Regions from separate parts of the Streptomyces sp. NPDC007945 genome, predicted to be linked through region 4. Evidence: riboswitches for the same ligand, from Rfam matches in the RefSeq annotation. Region 4 holds a riboswitch; each other region holds the start of a gene.

Region 1 (5,257 bases), on a different contig from region 4:
GGGCGCAGGCCCATCTCGTTCATCTGGTAGACGATGCGCCGCTGGACCGGCTTCATGCCGTCGCGGGCGTCGGGCAGAGCGCGCGAGTAGATGACCGAGTAGGCGTACTCGAGGAAGGAGCCCTGCATCTCGTCGACGACGTCGATGTCGAGGATCCTCTCCTCGTACGCGTCGTCCGGCGGCGGTGTCTTCGTGCTGCGGCGGGCCATCGCGGCTGCGGCTCCTTATCCGACAAAGCTTGATCTGACGCGGACCATTGTGGACCGTGCCACCGACAGCGCGGACCGCGACCCGGACGAGGGACATCGGAGGACTCCGGGAACTTCGCCAGGTGCGGCGCGCTTGCATACAGTGGCAGGACTTTTCCAGATCGCGATCGAAGGGATGTACATGCCCATGGGTCACACGGCCACGGCCGAGGCCGGCTCCGGCGGCCTGACAGCGACCGAGCACCGGCTGGCGAACGGCCTGCGGGTGGTCCTCTCCGAGGACCACCTGACCCCGGTCGCCGCGGTCTGCCTCTGGTACGACGTCGGTTCGCGCCACGAGGTCGAGGGCCGCACGGGCCTCGCCCACCTCTTCGAGCACCTGATGTTCCAGGGCTCGAAGCAGGTGCACGGCAACGGCCACTTCGAACTCGTCCAGGGCGCGGGCGGCTCGCTCAACGGCACGACCAGCTTCGAGCGCACCAACTACTTCGAGACGATGCCCACCCACCAGCTGGAGCTCGCGCTCTGGCTGGAGGCGGACCGGATGGGCTCGCTGCTCGCCGCCCTCGACGACGAGTCGATGGAGAACCAGCGCGACGTCGTGAAGAACGAGCGCCGCCAGCGGTACGACAACGTGCCCTACGGCACCGCCTTCGAGAAGCTCACCGCGCTCGCGTACCCCGAGGGCCACCCGTACCACCACACCCCCATCGGCTCGATGGCGGACCTGGACGCGGCCACCCTGGAGGACGCGCGGGCCTTCTTCCGGACCTACTACGCGCCCAACAACGCCGTCCTGTCGGTGGTCGGCGACATCGACCCGGAGCAGACGCTCGCCTGGGTCGAGAAGTACTTCGGCTCCATCCCCGGCCACGACGGCAAGCCCGCCCCGCGCGACGGCGCCCTTCCCGAGGTCATCGGCGAGCAGCTGCGCGAGGTCGTCGTCGAGGACGTCCCGGCCCGCGCCCTGATGGCCGCCTACCGGCTGCCCGAGGACGGCACGCGCGCGTGCGACGCGGCCGACCTCGCCCTCACCGTGCTCGGTGGCGGCGAGTCCTCCCGGCTCCACAACCGGCTGGTCCGCCGTGACCGCACCGCGGTCACCGCCGGCTTCGGCCTGCTGCGGCTCGCCGGCGCCCCCTCGCTCGGCTGGCTGGACGTCAAGACCTCCGGCGGCGTCGAGGTCCCCGTGATCGAGGCGGCCGTCGACGAGGAGCTCGCCCGCTTCGCGGCCGAGGGCCCGACCGCGGAGGAGATGGAGCGCGCCCAGGCCCAGCTGGAGCGCGAATGGCTCGACCGGCTCGGCACCGTGGCCGGCCGCGCCGACGAACTGTGCCGCTTCGCCGTGCTGTTCGGCGACCCGCAGCTCGCCCTGACCGCGGTCGACCGCGTCCTCGCCGTCACCGCCGACGAGGTGCGCGAGGTGGCCGCGGCCCGGCTGCGCCCCGACAACCGCGCGGTGCTGGTCTACGAGCCGGCAGCCCCCGCCGACAGCGCCGACGGCGACGACGAGGAAGGAGCGGACCTGTGACCGACGCCGCCTCCCTGACCAGCATGGAGTTCCACCCGCAGCCGCAGGCCGGCACGGCCAGGCCGTGGGCCTTCCCGGCGCCCGAGCGCGGCGCGCTCGACAACGGCCTGACGGTGCTCCGCTGCCACCGCCCCGGCCAGCAGGTCGTCGCCGTCGAGATCTTCCTCGACGCGCCGCTGGACGCCGAGCCCGAGGGTCTCGACGGCGTCGCCACGATCATGGCGCGCGCCCTCTCCGAGGGGACCACCGAGCGTGGCGCCGAGGAATTCGCGGCCGAGCTGGAGCGCTGCGGCGCCACTCTCGACGCGCACGCGGACCATTCCGGCGTCCGGGTGTCCCTGGAGGTCCCTGCCTCCCGGCTCCGCAAGGCCCTCGGCCTGGTCGCCGAGGCGCTGATCTCCCCGGCCTTCGACGCGGACGAGGTCAAGCGCCTGGTCGACAACCGGCTCGACGAGATCCCGCACGAGGCCGCCAACCCGAGCCGCCGGGCCGCCAAGCAGCTCTACAAGGAGCTCTTCCCGGCCGACACCCGGCTGTCCCGGCCCCGCCAGGGCACCGAGGAGACGGTGAAGGCCATCGACGCCGCCGCCGTCCGCGCCTTCTACGACGCGCACGTGCGGCCCGCCGCCGCCACCGCGGTCGTCGTCGGCGACCTCACGGGCGTCGACCTCGACGAGGTGCTCGCCGAGACCCTGGGCGCCTGGAGCGGCAAGCCGGCCGCGCGGCGCCCGATGGCGCCGATCACCGCCGACGACACCGGGCGGGTCGTCATCGTGGACCGTCCCGGGGCGGTCCAGACGCAGCTGCTCATCGGCCGGATCGGCCCGGACCGCCACGACTCCGTGTGGGCCGCGCAGGTCCTCGGCGTCTACTGCCTCGGCGGCACCCTGACGTCCCGTCTGGACGCCGTCCTGCGCGAGGAGAAGGGGTACACGTACGGCGTGCGCGCCTTCGGGCAGGTGCTCCGCTCCGACGGCGAGGGCCACGGCGCCTCGATGCTCGCGATCAGCGGCTCGGTCGACACCCCCAACACCGGTCCGGCCCTCGACGACCTGTGGAAGGTGCTCCGCACCCTGGCGGAGGGCGGTCTGACCGACGCCGAGCGGGACGTGGCGGTGCAGAACCTCGTGGGCGTGGCCCCGCTCAAGTACGAGACGGCCGCGTCGGTCGCCGCGACCCTCTCCGACCAGGTGGAGCAGCACCTGCCGGACGACTACCAGGCCCGGCTGTACGCGCGGCTCGCCGAGACCGGCACGGTCGAGGCCACGGCCGCCGTCGTCAGCGCCTTCCCGGTGGACCGGCTCGTCACGGTCCTGGTGGGCGACGCGTCGCAGATCGAGGAGCCCGTCCGGGCCCTCGGCATCGGCGACGTGACCGTGGTGAGTTGAGCCCGGGTGAGCCGGCCGAGGCGGGTCGACGGGTGGACCGGCCGGTGAGCTGACCGGCCGTCAACCCCTGGCGGAGGTCTCCGACGCGTAGAAGCGTCGGAGACCTCCGCTTTGTCCGTTATGGAGTTAAGGGTGATCGTATGACCTGTGGCATGTCTTACAAATGAGCGAGTCTGTTTGGCGATCACCATCCGTCCGGCCTAGCGTCGATCCGTCTGTCCGACCCGACGCACGCGCCGCACCCGCGGCAACCGGACAGACATCGCCGAGTCCCCGTCAGGCGCGAGCCTGGGGAGCCGGGGACCCACGCAGTCCCTGGGGTGAATCGGACGCCTTCGCCACGCGGAGGGGTCCGTAGGAGACCTTCCTGCTCCGAACCCGTCAGCTAACCCGGTAGGCGAGAGGGAAGGAAAGGAACCGTCTTGGCGTTCACCCGTGCCACCGGGAAGCACCGTGGTGCGAGCCGACTGGCTCGCCGCAGCGCCGGCATCGCCGGCGTGGCAGCACTCGCCACCACCGGCGTCGTCGGCACCCTGGCCTCCCCGGCGCTCGCCGCCGACACGGACGACCGTTCCCCCGAGGACACCGGCCTCACCCAGGTGATCGCCGACGAGTCCATCGCGGACCAGCTCAACGCGCAGGCCGCCGCCCAGGAGCGGGAGGCCGCCGAGGCCGAGGCCCGGGCCAAGGCGCGCGCCGAGGCGAAGCGCAAGGCCGAGGCCCGCGCCCAGGAGATCCGCGAGGCCAAGGAGCGCGCCGCCCGTGAGGCCGAGCGCCGCCGGCTCGCCTCCTTCAACCTCCCGGTCGCCGGCTCGTACGTCTCCACCGGCTACAAGACCGGTGGCTCGCTCTGGTCCTCCGGCAGCCACTCCGGCGTCGACTTCCACGCCTCCTACGGCAGCTCGGTGGTCTCCGTCGGCTCCGGCACCGTCGTCGAGGCCGGCTGGGGCGGCGCGTACGGCAACAACATCGTGATCCGGATGAACGACGGCACGTACACCCAGTACGGCCACCTGTCGTCCATCGGCGTGTACGTCGGCCAGACCGTCGAGCCCGGCCAGCAGATAGGCGTCTCCGGCTCGACCGGCAACTCCACCGGCCCGCACCTCCACTTCGAGGCCCGGACCAGCGCCGAGTACGGCTCCGACATCAACCCCGTCGCGTACCTCCGCGCCCGGGGCGTCAGCCTCTGACGCCCCGCGCCCCCGCGCTGCACCGAAAGGCCCCGGCTCCCGCGAGCCGGGGCCTTTCCGCGTCCGGGGGCGCGCGGCGCCGAGCCGCGGGAATCCGTGGCGAACCTGACGAATTTCGAGGCGGCATCGGAATTTCCGGCGCCCTGCAATAGAGTCGCGTGAACGGCGCTGCTCGAATTCGGTGCGCGCGGAGCGAATACGGAGGTCGGACATGCGGGTTCCCGCGCAATCGGTATGCACGGCGATCCGGGACGACATCGTCTCGGGTGTCTTCGAGCGCGGCAGTCGCCTCACCGAGGAACAGCTCGCGCGCCGGTACGGCGTCTCCCGCGTCCCGGTCCGCGAGGCGCTGCGCACGCTGGAGTCCGAGGGCTTCGTCGTCAGCCGCCGGCACGCGGGCGCCCATGTCGCCGAGCCCACCGACCAGGAGGCCTCCGACCTCCTCGACGTGCGGGCGCTGCTCGAACCGCTCGGTGCCGCCCGGGCCGCCCAGCGGCGCACCGACGCCCACCTCAAGGTGCTGCGGGGCCTGGTCAGGCTGGGGCAGGAGCGGGCCCGCCGGGGGCAGGGCGAGGACCTGCGGGCGCTCGGCGGCTGGTTCCACGAGACGCTCGCCCAGGCCTCCGGCTCCCCGGCCCTCGCCGCGCTCCTCACCCAGCTGCGCCACAAGATCGCCTGGATGTACGTGGTGGACCAGCCGGACCGGCCCGCCGAGACGTGGGCCGAGCACGGGGCCATCGTCGACGCCGTCGCCCGCGGGGACGCCGAACGGGCCCGCGCGCTCACCGCGCAGCACGCCGAGCACACGCTCCCGCTGCACCGGCTGAAAAGGCCCGAGCGGGGCCGCGTGAGGGTTTCGCAACATGCCGTCAACACGGCGAGCGTCCGGAATTAACACGGGCACCGTATACAAAGAATAGCGATTATCGGGCTTCT
Region 2 (5,257 bases), on a different contig from region 4:
CGAGGAGCCGGCCACGACACCGGAGACCACGACGGCGGGCGGGCCGTTCGTCCTCGTCGGGACGGACGGCTCGCCGTCGGCGCTCGGGGCGGTCGAGACGGCGGCGCGGGAGGCCGGGGCGCGCGGTGCCCGCCTGGTCGTCGTGCACGCCTTCCTCTGGCCGATGTTCCGGGTCGGCCTGGAGCCCTCGCTGTACGGACCCACCGAGGGCGGACTGCGGCGGCAGGCGGAGATCGTCCTGGACACGGCCGTGGCCCGGGCCCGGGCGGTCGCCCCGGGCACCGAGGTGTCCGGCGAGCTCATCACCGGCGAACCGCTCGTCGTCCTGGCGACGCGGTCGCGGGGCGCGGAGCTGGTCGTCGTCGGCAGCCGGGGCACCGGCGCCTTCACCGGTCTCGTCGTCGGCTCGGTCGCCGTCCACCTCGCCGCCCACGCCGCGTGCCCGGTCCTCGTGGTGCGCGGCCGGGACGAGCCGGAGGGGCCGGTGCTCCTCGCCGTCGACGGCTCGCCGGACTCGGACGCGGCCGTCGACTTCGCCTTCGCGGAGGCGCGGGCGCGCGGCGCCGGCCTCGTCGCGGTCCACGCCTGGGCGCCGAGCTCGGGCCCCGGCGACCTGACGCCGCTCTTCGCGGGCGCGGAGGAGGTGCACGCGGAGGCCGCCCGCGTCCTGGAGTCGGCGCTGGCCCGGGTCGCGGACCGGTACCCCGGCACCGAGGCCGAGGCCCGGCTGGTACGCGGCCGGCCGCGCGAGGTCCTCCTGGAGGAGAGCGGGACCGCGCGGCTGCTCGTCATGGGCGCCCGGGGGCGCGGCGGTTTCGCCGGGCTGCTCCTCGGCTCGGTCAGCCAGGCGCTGCTGCACCACGCCGACTGTCCGGTGGCCGTCGTGCGGCACGGGGTGGGCTGAGGCCGACCGGAGGCGGCGGCGCCCCGGCCGGTGGGACCCTGGAGGGGTGGGCCGGGTGCGACGGTCCGCGTCCGAGGGGGGCGCCGATCGGGAAGGCGGCGTGTCATGTATTTCACCGACCGGGCCGACGCCGGGCGGCAGCTCGCCGACCGGCTCGGCCATCTCCGGGGCGCCGACGTCGTCGTCCTCGGGCTGCCGCGCGGCGGGGTGCCGGTGGCGGCGGAGGTGGCCGAGGCGCTCGACGCGCCGCTGGACATCTGCCTGGTGCGGAAGCTGGGCGTGCCGAGCAGGTCGGAGCTGGCCATGGGGGCCATCGGCGAGGGCGGCGTCCGGGTGGTGAACGAGCAGGTGGTGCGCGACGCCGGCGTGTCCGGCAGGGAGCTGGAGGCGGCCGAGGAGCGCGAGCGGCTGGTCATGGCCGAGCGGTCCCGCGCGTACCGGGGCAGCCGCAGGCCAGTGCCGCTGGAGGGGCGTACGGCGGTGGTCGTCGACGACGGGCTGGCCACCGGCGCGACCGCGCTCGCCGCCTGCCGGGCGGTACGCGCCGCCGGAGCCGCCCGGATCGTGCTGGCCGTCCCCGTGGCGCCGTACGGCTGGACGGCGCGGGTCCGCGGCGAGGCCGACGAGACGGTCGCCGTGCACACTCCGGAGGACTTCTACGCGGTCGGGCAGTTCTACCGGGCGTTCGACCAGACGCCGGACGCCGAGGTGGTGGCCCGCCTCGACCGGAGCCGGGCGGCACGCGGGCCGGCCGTCCGGCACACGGCGGTAAGCGTCGCGGCCGGGGGCGGCGAGCTGCCGGGCGAGCTGGCGATGCCCGACGGGGCGTCGGGCCTGGTGCTCTTCGCGCACGGCAGCGGCAGCGGCCGGCACAGCCCGCGCAACCGCGCGGTGGCGGCCGCCCTGAACCGGGCCGGGCTCGCCACCCTCCTCTTCGACCTGCTCACGGAGACCGAGGCGGGCGACCGCGCACGGGTCTTCGACACCCCGCTGCTCGCGGATCGGCTGGGCGGCGCCGCCGCCTGGGCGGCGGGGCGGTCCGGCACCGGCGGCCTGCCGCGCGGCTACTTCGGGGCCAGCACCGGGGCCGCCGCCGCGCTGTGGGCGGCGGCGGAAGAGGACGACGACGTGGCGGCCGTGGTGTCCCGGGGCGGACGGCCCGACCTGGCGGGGGAGCGGCTCGGCGGGGTGCGGGCCCCGACGCTGCTGATCGTCGGCGGCGCCGACGAGCTCGTCCTCGATCTGAACCGGCGGGCCGAGGCGCTGCTGCGCTGCGAGAGCCGGCTGGAGGTCGTGCCGGGCGCCGGCCACCTCTTCGAGGAACCGGGGGCCCTGGAGGAGGTGGCGGCGCTGGCGGCGGAGTGGTTCGCGGCCCACTTCGCCGCCGTGACCGGCGGGACGGATCAGTAGGCGCCGTTGACGTTGTCGATGGAGCCGTACCGGTCGGCCGCGTAGTTGCAGGCGGCGGTGATGTTCGCGACGGGGTCGTACGGGTCGAGGGAGGTGCCCGGCACGTGGTACGCGGCGAAGGTCGGGTCGATGACCTGGAGCAGGCCCTTGGAGGGGGTGCCCTTGGCGGCGTTCGAGTCCCAGAGGTTGACGGCAAGGGGGTTCCCGGAGGACTCGCGCATCACGTTGCGGAGGATGCCGTCGTACGAGCCGGGGATGCCGTAGCGGGCCATGACGTCGAGCGACTCGCGGATCCAGCCGTCGAGGTTGTCGGCGTACCGGGGGGCGGCCTTCGCGGCGGCCGGCTGGGCCTGGACGGCCGGGGCCGCGGCACGGGCGGCGGAGCGGCTCGCCCGTTCGGCGGAACCGGCGGACGCGGCCTCGGCGGACTTCGCGGCGGCCTTGCGGGCCGGCTTCGCGGCCGTCTTCGCGGTGGTCTTCGTGACCGGCTCGGCGGCGCGCTCGGCGGAATCCCGACGAATCGTCAGTTCAAGGCCCGGGTGAATGAGTGACGGATCGTCACCCACGGCTTCCCTGTTCGCCTGGTAAAGCGACTTCCAGCCGCCCTGAATTCCCTTTCGGTGGGCGATCAGGGAAAGCGAGTCGCCCTTCACGACGGTGTACGCGCGGGGGGCCGCGGGGGCGGTGGGCGCCTGGGGGGCGACGGCCGCGACGGCCCGGGCGGTGACGGCGGCGGTCGGCGCCGCCGGCTGCGCGGAGGGCGCGGCGCCGGCCGTGGCGGGCACGACCAGGGGCAGGGCGAGGGCCACGCCGCCGGTGCCGGCGAAGGCGAGACCTCGGGTGACGGGGCTGCGTCGGGGGCGGCGGTGCTTGCCGTGAGCGGGCATGACGGTTTCCTCTCCGGCGCCTGCGAGGTGAGCTGTCGGGTTCGGACTGGAGCTGTCCGGCCGCGCGCACGCGGCTTCACCCCGAGCCGTTCCGGACCTCCGGAACGGCGGTGTGGTGGGTCCCCCGCTCCTGCCGTCGGGTGAAATGGGTGGTCTTTCGGGCGGTGGCAGGATTCGGCGTCCGTCCGAATGGAGGTGACCGTAGGCGAGGAATACCGCGGGGAACAAGACGCGAATGCACGGGAAATCAGGAGCCGAAGATCGAATGGATGGAATTGAAGATCCATCATTTCGGCGTGCGATCCGGAATCCCTTGTCCCGTGCGGGTGGTGACGGAGGGACGGCCGCTCGCGAGGCGGAGAAAGTGAGTCGCGTCACGGCAGGCGCAATGTCCGAATAGGGCGTCTAGCTCCTTTAGGGGAATTGTGTGATGACTTGAGGGTGAGAGGTATGGCGCATAGCGCGCAAAGCAGACATTGCCGCTCATGATGGGGGAATGTCCTCCCTCGCCCTGCTGACCGACCCCGACGCCCTCGACCGCGAGGCGGCCCGCCTCTACGAGAGCGCCGCCCCCGAGGCCTGGCGGAGTCTCCTCTCCGTCCCCGTGGACCGGCTCGTCGCCGAAGCCCTGGACGCGCTCGGCACGCTGCCCCCGGCCCCGCCCGCCGAACGCCCGCTGCCCGGCCGGATCGGTGCCGCCCTCCCGGACCGGCTGCACGTGTGGCGCAGGATCGGCCGGGCCGACGTGCGCCCCTCCGTCCACCTGGCGTACGCGCGCCGGGTGCTGACCGACTGGGGGTGGCAGAACACCCCGTACAAGCTGCGCGACGCGCGCGGCGCCCGCTGCCTCTGCGGCGCCCTCCTCGCCGCCCACCGGCTCGGCCACGGCAGCGCGGCCACCATGAACGAGGCCGGTGCCTGGATCATGACCGAGCTGCGGTCCCGCGGCTGGCACGGGCTCATCGGCCCCTGGAATCGCGCCCCGGGCCGTACCGCAGAGGACGCGCTCGCGCTCCTCGACGCCACGATCCGGCGCGCGGCCCTGGCCGGGCGGTGACCGCGCGGGGAGCCGGTCGGCCGGTGACGCTCGGCGCGCCCGTCCCGACGTGGCCGGTGCGGCGGCGCGGCCGGGCGCGGTCGGGGGCAGCCGGATCGTGACCTCGTGCCGGCCGTCCGCGGAGCCCACCTCGTGCGACGCGCCGACCGTCAGGTCGTCACGTGGTCAGACCGTGAGGACGCGGACGCCGGCCTCCGACAGGCGGTCCGCCGTACCGGCGTCGATCGCGGTGTCGGTGAGCAGCAGGTCGACCCGGTCCAGGCCGCAGATGCGGGCGAAGGCGCGCCGTCCCAGCTTCGACGCGTCGGTCACCACCACGACCCGGCTCGCGCGTTCCGCGAAGAGCCGGCTGATGCCGGCCTCCTCCTCCTGGTGGGCCATCGCCCCGAACTCCGGGTCGATCCCGTCCACCCCGAGGACGACGGTGTCGAGGGCGACCTCGCCCAGGACGCCGGCGGCCAGCGGGCCCACCAGTTCGTAGGTCTGCGGGCGCGCGACCCCGCCGGTCGTCACGAGCTTGATCTGCGGACGCACCGCCAGCTCGGCGGCGATGTTCAGCGCGTTGGTGACCACCGTCAGGGCGGGGCCGGAGGCGGCGGTCGGGGTTCCGCTCTCGGCGCGCTCGCCCGCGAAGCGCAGCGCCAGGGCCCGCGCCACCTCGGTGGTCGTCGTCCCGCCGTTCAGGCCGACGACCTCGCCGGGGGTGATCAGTTCGGCCGCCGCCGCGGCGATCCGCGCCTTCTCGGCCGCGTGCCGGCCCGACTTGTAGCGCAGCGGCAGTTCGTACGAGACGCCGTGCGCGACGGCCCCGCCGCGCGTGCGGACGAGGAGGCGCTGCTCGGCCAGTTCGTCGAGGTCGCGGCGGATCGTGGCGGCGGAGACGTCCAGGGCGGCCGCCGCCTCCTCGACCTCCACCTTTCCGGCGGACGCCAGGAGTTCCAGGAGCGCGTTCCACCGCTCGTGCTTGGACATGCCGGACCGATCCTCCCGTGGTTGCGG
Region 3 (5,257 bases), on a different contig from region 4:
GCCGGGGAGCACGTAGTGGAGGTGCTCGCGGGCGAGGCGCCGGACGTAGGCCGGGTCCTGGAGGCGGGCCTTCTCGTCCCGCAGCTCCTCGACCCGCCGGGCCGCCTCGGCCGCCCTGCGCTCCTGTTCGGCGATCTCGCCCTGCTGGGAGACGTAGCTCCTTATCGGGTAGGCGAGGGCGACGACGAGGGAGCAGACCACTAGGGCGAGGAAGGCGGCGCGGCCGGTGAGCCGGGAGCGCCGGGCCTGGCGGCGGGTCTGGGAGCGGTAGACACGGGCCGCGGTCTGCTCGCCGAGCAGCCTGATCCGGGTCGCGGTGGAGAACCGGTCCCCGTTCTTCACGGCCATGCCGTCTCGCCTCCCCTGATCGCGCGTACGTCCCCGCACACGGTACGGGACCGTGTGCGGGGACGTACGTAACTACAGGCGCCGGGCAGGTCAGCCCTTGAAGCGCGGGAAGGCGCTGCGGCCGGCGTAGACGGCGGCGTCGTCGAGGATCTCCTCGATGCGCAGCAGCTGGTTGTACTTGGCGACGCGCTCGGAGCGGGCCGGGGCGCCGGTCTTGATCTGGCCGCAGTTGGTGGCGACGGCGAGGTCGGCGATGGTGACGTCCTCGGTCTCGCCGGAGCGGTGGGACATCATGCACTTGAAGCCGTTGCGCTGGGCGAGCTCGACGGCGTCGAGGGTCTCGGTCAGCGAGCCGATCTGGTTGACCTTCACCAGGAGGGCGTTGGCGGACTTCTCCTCGATGCCGCGGGCGAGGCGCTCGGGGTTGGTGACGAAGAGGTCGTCGCCGACGAGCTGGACCTTGTCGCCGAGCTTCTCGGTGATGACGTTCCAGCCGGCCCAGTCGTCCTCGAACAGCGGGTCCTCGATGGAGACGAGCGGGTACGCGGAGACGAGCTCCTCGTAGTACTCCGTCATCTCGGCGGCGGAGCGCTCCTTGCCCTCGAAGAGGTACTTGCCGTCCTTGTAGAACTCGGAGGCGGCGACGTCCAGGGCGAGGGCGACGTCCTTGCCGGGCACGTAGCCGGCCTGCTTGATGGCCTCCAGGATGAGGTCGAGCGCCTCACGGTTGGAGCCGAGGTTCGGGGCGAAGCCGCCCTCGTCGCCGAGGCCGGTGGAGAGGCCCTTGGTCTTCAGGACGGACTTGAGGGTGTGGTAGACCTCGGTGCCCCAGCGGAGGGCCTCGGAGAAGGACTCCGCGCCGATCGGGGCGATCATGAACTCCTGGATGTCGACGTTGGAGTCGGCGTGCGACCCACCGTTGAGGATGTTCATCATCGGAACGGGCAGCAGGTGCGCGTTCGGTCCGCCGAGGTAGCGGAAGAGCGGGAGGTCGCTGGCCTCGGAGGCGGCGTGCGCGACGGCGAGCGAGACGCCGAGGATGGCGTTGGCGCCGAGCGACGACTTGTCCGGGGTGGCGTCCAGGTCGAACATGGCCTGGTCGATCAGGCGCTGCTCGGTGGCGTCGTAGCCGACGAGCTCCGGGCCGATCTGCTCGATGACGGCGAGGACGGCCTTCTCGACGCCCTTGCCGAGGTAGCGGTTCTGGTCACCGTCGCGGAGCTCCAGGGCCTCGAACGCACCGGTGGAGGCACCGGACGGCACGGCAGCACGGCCGGTGCTGCCGTCGTCGAGGCCGACCTCGACCTCGACCGTGGGGTTGCCTCGGGAGTCCAGGATTTCCCGGGCTACGACGACGTCGATGGACGGCACGAGCATCTCCTTCTGGGATGTGACGCTAGGTGTGACGCATGGGTCGCAAGGTCTCGTTCGCCTTGCGACAAGAGCCTAACCGGCTCCGGCGCTCCAGCCAGCCGACCGCCCGTCCCCTGGGACGAAAAAGGGCCCAAGAGCATGCAGGAGGGGACGAAAGGACCGTGAACTACTGGACGGTAACGACGGAACCCCGGTCCCGAGCCACGGGGGAAGGGGCTCGGGACCGGGGTGGTCACCGCGGGAGGGTCGTCGGGCGCCGGTGAGCCGCCGGACTCACCGGTGCCGCGGGGCTCACTTCAGGTGGAGCTGCTGACCCGGGTAGATCAGGTCGGCGTTCTCGACGACGTCCTCGTTGAGCTCGAAGAGCTCGGCCCAGCCGCCGTCGACGCCCTGCGCCTTGGCGATCTTGCTGAGGGTGTCGCCGGCCACGACCTTGTACTCGCCGTCGCCCTTCTTGACCTTCTTGCCGGTCGGGGTGGTGACGGTCTTCTTGGCGGCGGCCTGCGGAGCGGCCTGGGTGCGCGGCTTCGGGGCCTGGCGCTGCTCGCTGCGGGTGGCGGGCTGCTCGGCGGAGCGCTTCGGGGCGCTCTGCTGCGGGGCGCTCTGCTGCTGCGGGGCGGCGGCCTCGGCGGCGCCACCGTCGTAGGAGGCGGAGGAGAGGCCGACGCCGCAGCTCGGCCAGGCGCCCTTGCCCTGGCCCGCGAGGACCTTCTCGGCCACGGCGATCTGCTGCGACTTGCTGGCCTGGTTGGCCGTGGGGGCGTAGGCGGTGCCGCCGTACGCGGCCCAGGTGGAGGCCGAGAACTGGAGGCCGCCGTAGTAGCCGTTGCCGGTGTTGATCGACCAGTTGCCGCCGGACTCGCACTGGGCGACGCGGTCCCACTCGGAGGCGGTGGCGGCGGAAGCGGTGCCCGCGGCCATCAGCGGGGCGGCGACGGCCGCGCCGGTGACGCCGACGAGGGCGACGACGCGGGTGGCCTTGGAGGGACGACGACGCTTGCCCGTGCCGGAGAACAGCATGGAGTTTCCTCTTCACCGACGCCTGTGAGGTGAGCTGTCGGGTTCGGGCTTGAAGAGTTCGCCCGGCCACACGTCCTTGCGTGCGGCTTCACCCCTAGCCGGTCGTTCCGTCCGTCTGGTCGACGGCCGGGACCGGCACGAACCTTGGGTCCCCCACTCCTGCCTGCGGCGCTTTCGCGACGACAGTTCCCGGCGACCGACGGCAGGACTCGGCGTTTCGGTCGACGGGGCCCGCGGTGGCGAGCGGTGACGACCGTAGACACACAGGTGCTCGAAGTTCAAAGAGGCTTACGTCGGACAAAACGCCCTTACTTGCACTCCGTCAGACCTCGTTTGCGCAGGTGAGGCCTGACGGAAGCAAAGTTTGCGGACGCGACACGCCAGTTGGGGCGAAGAGACCCATGTCTCACTTTCCTAAAAGCGGACATACACCCCTGAAGCGCCCTCACTTCGCCGCGGCGTCCGCCTTCAGCTCAAGGCTCTGACCAGGGAGGATGAGGTCCGGATCGGCCCCGACCGTCTGGCGGTTGGCGTCGTAGAGGGCGTCCCAGCCGCCGACAAGATCGTTCTCCTGAGCAATCTCCGACAGGCTGTCACCCGGCCGCACGGTGTAGGCGTCACTTGCGTCCGACTTGACGGTAGTTGATGTGACCTTGTCCGCAGCTGCGGCATGTCGCCCGTAATCCTGCATAGTGTCCGTTACGCCACTTTCCTCCGGGGCGGCCTCGCCCCGGTGCTTGCCCGTGCCCGGCGTCGCCGACGGCGCGTCAGGCGTGCCCTCCGCGCCGGGGGTCACCGGGGTGGTGGGCGCCAGGGGGGCCTCGGGGGCCTCCGGCGTGTCCTCCGGGGCGCCGGGCGTGCCCGGCGTGCCCGTGGAGGCGTCCGGGGCCGCCGGAGTGGTGCCGGTGGGCGCGTCGGGGGTGGCGGTCGCGGGCGGCGGGGTGGTGGCGCCGGCGGAAGGCGGCGTCGCGGGCGCGACGGGGGCGGTCGGGGCCGCCGGGGCCGTCGGGGCGGTGGTGCCGCTCCCCTTCTCCTCCACGGCCTCGGGGGCCCGCGGCGTCGTCTCCGTCGCCTCCTCGGCCTCCTCGACCTCGGCGGGCGCGGAGGGCACGGCGGTGCCGCCGGTCCAGTTGGACTCCGGCGCCACCCCGCCCTCGTCCTCCTGCTGGACGGCGGGGCCCGGCCGCACACCCGTGGGCTTGCCGTCGTTCTTCAGGCCCGCGATCGGGGCGCAGGTGTCCCAGTCGGTGCTGCCGGCGGAGAGCGCCACCTCGGCGACGGCGATCTGCTGGGCGCGGCTGGCGAGGTCGGGGCTGGGGGCGTACGCGAGCCCGCCGTGCCGCTCCCACGCCTCCTGCGTCATCTGGAGGCCGCCGTACGCGCCGTTGCCCAGATTGGCGCTCCACTGGCCGCCGGACTCGCAGGCGGCGACCCGGTCCCAGGTGGCCGCGTCGGCGGCGGAGGCGGAGCCGGTGGCGAGGAGCGGCAGTGCCAGGGCGGATCCGGTCACTCCGGCGGTGACGACGAGCGCGGGAGCCTGACGGGGTCGACGGTGTCGTCCGTTTCCGGAAAGCATGTCGGGGCCTTTCGCGTGACGGCGGTGACGGCGGTGACGGCCGTGGTGGGGCCGAACGTTGGCGCGAACGTAGCCGCATTCGAACGTCCGTCACAAGTCGGTGGCTTCGCGATCACGCGAAGATCACATTTCTGACACGCCGTCATCCTCCGTGTCGGGGTGCGGAAGGGGTGAACTCCACCGGAAGCGTGCGCAACCCCCTCATGATGAGCCCGCCGCGCCACCGCAGTTCGTCCGGATCGACCGCGAGCCGCAGGTCCGGCAGGCGCGTCAGGAGGGTGGCGAGCGCGGTCTGCCCCTCCAGTCGGGCGAGCGGCGCGCCCAGGCAGTAGTGGATGCCGTGCCCGTACCCGAGGTGCTGGTTGTCCTTGCGGGCGAGGTCGAGGGTGTCCGGGGCGCCGAAGCGGTCGGGGTCGCGGTCGGCGGCGGCGAGCACGACGAGGACCGGGTCCCCGGCCGGGATCGGCTGCCCGCCGATCGTGAGGGCGGTGGTCGCGTACCGCCAGGTGGCCAGCTCGACCGGCCCGTCGTAGCGCAGCAGCTCCTCGACGCCGGTCTCCAGGAGGCCGGTCCCGCCGGCGGCGAGCGCGTCCTGGAGGAGGGCGCGCTGCCCGGGGTTGCGCAGCAGGGCGTAGGTGCCGTTGCCGATGAGGTTGATGGTCGTCTCGAAGCCGGCGAAGAGGAGGACGAAGCACATGGCGACGGCCTCGGCCTCGGTGAGGTGGTCGCCGTGGTCGGAGGCCCGGATGAGTCCGGAGATGAGGTCGTCCGCGCCGTCCTGCCGCAGGGCCTCCCGCTTGCGGTGGATGAGCTCCGCCAGATACCCGCGGATCTTCTTCACCGACCGGGCGACGCCGCCACGCGGTCCGCCGCCGTGCCGGATCATCATCCCGGCCCAGTCCCGGAAGTCGTCCTGGTCCTCGGCGGGCACGCCGAGCA
Region 4 (5,257 bases):
GGCGCTGTGGTGCACGTACCACCCCGGCCAGACGCCGTACGACCGCTTCCTCGGCAAGGCGCTCGACCTGGCGGCCCGGGGCGTCCGCTTCAGCGTGGGCGTGGTGGGGCTGCCCGAGCACCACGCGGAGGCGCTGCGGCTGCGGGCGGCGCTGCCGGACCACGTCTACCTGTGGGTGAACGCCGCCGAGGGGCACACGTACACCGACGCGGAGGCGGCCGCGTGGACGGGCGTCGACCCGCTCTTCGGCTACAGCCGGCATCCGCACCGCTCGGCGGGGCTGCCCTGCCGGACCGGCGAGTCGGTGGTGTCGGTGGACGGCGCGGGGACGGTGCGCCGCTGCCACTTCGTCAGGGCCGAGCTCGGCAACCTGTACGACGGTTCGTACCGCGCGGCCCTGCGGCCCCGGGCCTGCCCCCTCGCCGTCTGCGACTGCCACATCGGCTACGTCCACCTGGAGACGCTGCCGCTGTACGACGTCTTCGCCGGCGGGGTCCTGGAACGGATCCCCGCCGGCCGCCCCTGATCTACAGGGGCATGAGGTCGGGGCGCTTGGCCGCGACGTGGTCGCCGGAGCTCTCGCCGCGCAGCCGCCGTCCGATCCACGGCACCAGGTACTCGCGCGCCCAGTGGATGTCGTCGCGGCGGACCTCCAGGGGCCCGCGGGCGGGCAGCGGCGGCCACGCCTGGTCCGGGTCGGCGGGCACCGGCAGGCCGAGGACCTGGGCGGCGCGCAGCGCGACCCGGGTGTGGCCCTCGGGCGAGAGGTGCAGCCGGTCGTCGTCCCAGGCCCGCCGGTCCTGCACCGACCTCAGCGACCACAGGTCGAGGACCGGGCAGTCGTAGCGGTCGGCGATGGCGCGGACGTGGGCCGTGTACGTGGCGATCTTGCCGCGCAGGTGCTTGAGGACCGGTACGTCACGGGTGTCGAATCCGGTGGTCACCATGACGGTGCCGACGGCGGAGGTGAGGTCCCGCACCGCCCGCTCGAACCGCTCGGCGACGTCGTCGGGGTCGGTGCCGGGGCGGATGATGTCGTTGCCGCCCGCGCAGAACGTGACCAGGTCGGGCGCGAGCTCCTTGGCCCGGGGGACCTGCTCGCTCACGATCTGGTCGAGGAGGCGGCCGCGGACCGCGAGGTTGGCGTAGCGGAACTCCTGGTGGTCCGGCAGCTGGTCGGCGAGGAGCACCGCGAAGCGGTCCGCCCAGCCGACGTAGGTCCCGTCCGGTCCCGGGTCTCCGACGCCCTCGGTGAAGCTGTCGCCGATCGCCGCGTACGACCCGATTCCCCCGACCGCCCCGAACACGTTCTCTTCTGTTGCTTTCGAATCGTCTGCCACGACAGCACATCCTTCCTTTTCGGATGTGACCTACGCGACCGTAAGGAGGGGTTGACGACGGGTGATATATGCCACCGATAAAGAATTTGCCAAGCCCGGAACAGGGCGAGGGCCCGGCACGTACGTGCCGGGCCCTCGGTGGCCGTGGGGCCGGTCGCGTCAGATCGCGACGCCGTGCTGGCGCAGGTAGGCCAGCGGGTCGATGTCCGCGCCGTAGCTGGGCGAGGTGCGGATCTCGAAGTGCAGGTGCGGGCCGGTCGAGTTGCCGGTGGAGCCGGAGAGACCGATCTGCTGGCCGCCGCTCACCGACTGGCCGGCGGAGACGGCCAGGGAGGAGAGGTGGGCGTACTGCGAGTAGTTGCCGTCGGCGTGCTGGATGACGACCTCGTTGCCGTAGGCGCCGCTCCAGCCGGCGGAGACGACCGTGCCGGCGCCGACGGCGCGGACGGTGGTGCCGGAGGAGGCGATGAAGTCGGCACCGGTGTGGTAGCCGGAGGACCACATGGAGCCGGAGGCGCGGTACGGGGTGGAGACGCCGCCGGTGACCGGGGCGACCCAGCCGGTGGCGGCCGGGGCGGCGGCCGGGGCCGCGGCGCGCTCGGTGGAGCGGGAGGCGCGGGTCTGCTCGGCGGCCTTCGCCTTGGCCTTCGGGGCGGCCTTGACGGCGGCCTTCGGGGCGGCGGCCTTCGGCGCGGCCGACTGGGCGGCGGGCTTCGGGGCCGCGGCCCCGGCGGGGTTCTTGGCGCCGAGGGTGAGCTTCATGCCCGGAAGGATCAGCGAGGGGTTCTCGCCGACGACCTGCCGGTTGTCGGCGTAGAGCCGCTTCCAGCCGCCGGCGACGTCGTGGTCGGCGGCGATCTTGGACAGGTAGTCGCCGGCGACGACGGAGTACGTGGTCGGGGCGGCGGCGGCCTTGGCGGCCGGGGCGGCCTGGACCTGGGCCTGCGCGGTGGCGGCCACGGTGCCGGCGACGGCGGCCGGGGCGGCCTGCTCGGCGGCGTGGGCGCCGGTCGCGCCGAACAGCGGCAGGGCGACGACGGCGCCACCGGTGCCGGCGGCGACGAGGCCACGGGTGATCAGGGTGGACTTCTGGCGGCGGTGCTTACCCTTTGCGGGCATGGCGAATTCCTCTCCGGCGCCTGCGAGGTGAGCTGTCGGGTTCGGACTGGAGATGTCCGGCCGCGATTCTCACGCGACTTCACCCCGAGCCGTCCTGCGTCGCGGGACCGGCGTACTTCCTTGGGTCCCCCGCTCCTGCCACGCGTGGACGGGTGTGAATTCCGGACGGTGGCAGGATTCGGCGGTCCGACCGGATTGACGGCGACGCTAGACGAGCGGGGTCGGCGGGAACAAGCCACGGAATTCGACGGGCATTCCGGGACGATCTTCGGGCCCGAAATTCCGGTCACCCTCCGTGGATGACGGCCCCTCGAAACCCTTTTCAGGGCGGGTGGTTGGCCGGGGCGGTCGGCCACGATCCGTCACTTCTATGACCCTGCTCACGCACGGAATTCCATCTCCCCCTCAACCAGGGCTTGTTATACCAAGACCTTCCAATACGGACAGATCGCCCATTACCGGCCAGGGGGGTGCGCGGCGACCCGCCCGCCGGGATGATTGCCGGGGGAACCGATCTCGTACGGCCCCGTGAACGCCTACCCCCAGGAGCATCCGTGACGCAGCAGCTGCCGCAGGTCCAGCCCCTCGACTCCGGCGAGCCCGAGCTCGCGGCGGTCCGCAACTTCCGTGACGTGGCCGGGCTGCCCACCACCGACGGACGCGCGGTCCGGCCCGGCGTCCTCTTCCGCAGCGGTCACCTCGCCGAGGCCACCGAGTCCGACGCGGCCTTCCTCTCCGGCCTCGGCCTGCACACGATCTTCGACTTCCGCAACGAGGCCGACGCCAAGGTGGAGGGCCCGGACGTGGAGCTCCCGGGCGTGCGGAACGTGAACATACCGCTGAGCGACCCGGCGGACGGCAAGGAGTTCTGGCGGATGGTCCGCGAGGGCGACCTCGACACGCTGCGGGGACTGCTCGGCGACGGCAGGGCGGCGGAGCGGATGACCTCCGCGTACCGCCGGATGATCGTGGAGCGGACCGCCGAGCACAGCCGGATCCTGCACTCCCTCGCCGAGGAGGCCGTCCCGGTCCTGATGCACTGCGCGGCCGGCAAGGACCGCGCCGGGCTCTCGATCGCGATCACCCTGCTCGCGCTGGGCGTGGAGCGCGAGGCCATCGAGGCCGACTACGTGAAGTCGGGCGCCCCGCACCGGCGCTACAAGGTGCGCCGCAGCTCCACCGCCCGGGACGCGATGGCGCCCGAGGTGATGGAGCTGCTGAGCCCGCTCTTCGACGCGCGGGTGGAGTACCTGCGGGCCGCCTTCGAGACCATCGAGACGACCTGGGGTTCCGTCGACGCCTACCTGGCGGACGGCCTGAAGCTGGCGCCGGAGACCCGTGAGCGGCTGCGGGAGCGGTTCCTCACGGAGGCGTGAGGCCGCGGGTCCGGCGCGGTCACTGGTTCTGCCCGCCCAGCATGAAGAGCAGGTAGAGGAAGCCGGCGAAGAGGTGACCGGCGATCAGGTAGGCGAAGAGGCGGAGCACCAGCCCCTTGGGGAACTTCCCCTCGCCGCGCTCCTCACCGGTGACCGCGGCGGGCGCCTTGGACGGGGCGGAATTCACTGACTTGTCGGACATGTCGACCAACCCTTCGGGACTCAGCGGGCGTGCGGGGTGCCGCCGCCCAGACACAGCTCGGCGGCCGGGCTCTGCAGGAGCGTGTGGACGAAGAGCACCTCGGCGCCGGCGCGGCCGGCCGCGCCGATCCGGTGCGGGGTGAGCGAGTCGAAGTGCGCGCTGTCCCCGGGGCCGAGCAGGTGGACGGTCTCGCCCAGGGCGAGCCGGACCTCCCCTTCGAGCACGTGCAGCCACTCCTCGCCGGGGTGGACACGCACGATGTCGGCCCGGGTGGCGTAGGGCACGTGGACGCGCAGGCACTGCATGGCCCGGCCCGCGCCGCCCGCCTGCCGGTAGATCCAGCCGTCGGCCTCGACCGGCTCGGAGCGGTCGGCCCGGATCACCGGGTCGCGCTCCGCGGGGGTCTCGCCGAGCAGCTCGGCGACCGTCGTACCGTAGATGCGGGCGAGGGCCAGGAGCATCGGCAGCGAGGGCTGCCGGTTCCCTGTCTCGAGCCGCGAGAGGTGCGCCGGGGAGAGCCCGGCGCGCTGGGCGGCCGCCTCCAGGGTGAACCCCCGGCGCCGGCGCAGCGCCCGCAGCTGCGGGGCGACGTCGGGCACGACCTCGGGGGCGGCGGTGTCCGGGGCGGAGCCCCGGGGGACGTGGTCCATGCGTCCATTCCGCCAGGAACGTGCCTCTGAGGCAAGTTTCTTGCCTCAGAGGCAAAAGCCCGGGACGGCCCGGCTCAGCGCTGCGCCACCGCCTGCCGGACCAGCGTCTTCCCGAAGTCCCACAGCAGCCCGCCGCCGCCGTGGGCGTCCTCCATGACCGCCGTGAAGGCGGTGACGAAGCGGTCCACGTCCGCCTCGTCGATCACCATCGGCGGGATCAACTTGATCACCTCCAAGTGGTCCCCGGAGACCTGGGTGAGGATCCGGTGCCGCTGGAGCAGCGGCACCACCACCATCTGCGCGAAGAGCCCCTTGCGGGCCGTCTGGAGCATCGCCCACCGGCCGCGCAGCGCCAGCGAGCTCGGCCGGCCGAACTCGATCCCGATCATCAGGCCCCGCCCCCGGACCGCGTGGAGCAGCTCGTAGCGGGGCACCAGCTCCTCCAGGCGGCCCTTCAGGAGGCCGCCGACCCGCCGCACGTGCGCCACGGTGCCCTCGGACTCCATCACCGAGAGGACCGCGAGGCCCGCGGCCATCGCCTGGGCGTTGGAGCCGAAGCTGGCCGAGTGG

The links. Region 4 has a riboswitch for cyclic di-AMP ahead of ACFZCF_RS21135 (peptidoglycan DD-metalloendopeptidase family protein). Riboswitches for the same ligand answer to the same signal wherever they lie in the genome.
Region 1: it holds a riboswitch for cyclic di-AMP, as region 4 does, so the genes downstream of both, ACFZCF_RS24770 (peptidoglycan DD-metalloendopeptidase family protein) here and ACFZCF_RS21135 (peptidoglycan DD-metalloendopeptidase family protein) in region 4, are expected to answer to the same signal.
Region 2: it holds a riboswitch for cyclic di-AMP, as region 4 does, so the genes downstream of both, ACFZCF_RS14890 (transglycosylase SLT domain-containing protein) here and ACFZCF_RS21135 (peptidoglycan DD-metalloendopeptidase family protein) in region 4, are expected to answer to the same signal.
Region 3: it holds a riboswitch for cyclic di-AMP, as region 4 does, so the genes downstream of both, ACFZCF_RS28435 (transglycosylase family protein) here and ACFZCF_RS21135 (peptidoglycan DD-metalloendopeptidase family protein) in region 4, are expected to answer to the same signal.

Annotation. Positions count from the first base shown of each region.
Region 1 is NZ_JBIBJV010000008.1:109,920-115,176, forward strand. It holds gene ACFZCF_RS24755 (DNA topoisomerase (ATP-hydrolyzing)) at 1-209, opposite strand, end outside; gene ACFZCF_RS24760 (M16 family metallopeptidase) at 391-1,740, shown strand; gene ACFZCF_RS24765 (insulinase family protein) at 1,764-3,128, shown strand; cyclic di-AMP (ydaO/yuaA leader) riboswitch at 3,382-3,543, shown strand; gene ACFZCF_RS24770 (peptidoglycan DD-metalloendopeptidase family protein) at 3,551-4,321, shown strand; gene ACFZCF_RS24775 (GntR family transcriptional regulator) at 4,533-5,216, shown strand.
Region 2 is NZ_JBIBJV010000004.1:153,839-159,095, forward strand. It holds gene ACFZCF_RS14880 (universal stress protein) at 1-904, shown strand, start outside; gene ACFZCF_RS14885 (phosphoribosyltransferase family protein) at 1,010-2,314, shown strand; gene ACFZCF_RS14890 (transglycosylase SLT domain-containing protein) at 2,308-3,201, opposite strand; cyclic di-AMP (ydaO/yuaA leader) riboswitch at 3,206-3,391, opposite strand; gene ACFZCF_RS14895 (hypothetical protein) at 3,698-4,258, shown strand; gene ACFZCF_RS14900 (DeoR family transcriptional regulator) at 4,424-5,230, opposite strand.
Region 3 is NZ_JBIBJV010000011.1:139,720-144,976, reverse strand. It holds gene ACFZCF_RS28445 (septum formation initiator family protein) at 1-348, opposite strand, end outside; gene eno (phosphopyruvate hydratase) at 439-1,725, opposite strand; gene ACFZCF_RS28435 (transglycosylase family protein) at 2,014-2,742, opposite strand; cyclic di-AMP (ydaO/yuaA leader) riboswitch at 2,747-2,923, opposite strand; gene ACFZCF_RS28430 (transglycosylase family protein) at 3,188-4,318, opposite strand; gene ACFZCF_RS28425 (cytochrome P450) at 4,461-5,257, opposite strand, start outside.
Region 4 is NZ_JBIBJV010000006.1:308,970-314,226, reverse strand. It holds gene ACFZCF_RS21145 (STM4011 family radical SAM protein) at 1-526, shown strand, start outside; gene ACFZCF_RS21140 (SGNH/GDSL hydrolase family protein) at 528-1,340, opposite strand; gene ACFZCF_RS21135 (peptidoglycan DD-metalloendopeptidase family protein) at 1,500-2,459, opposite strand; cyclic di-AMP (ydaO/yuaA leader) riboswitch at 2,464-2,620, opposite strand; gene ACFZCF_RS21130 (tyrosine-protein phosphatase) at 3,014-3,835, shown strand; gene ACFZCF_RS21125 (DUF6126 family protein) at 3,855-4,037, opposite strand; gene ACFZCF_RS21120 (helix-turn-helix domain-containing protein) at 4,058-4,687, opposite strand; gene ACFZCF_RS21115 (aminotransferase class III-fold pyridoxal phosphate-dependent enzyme) at 4,762-5,257, opposite strand, start outside.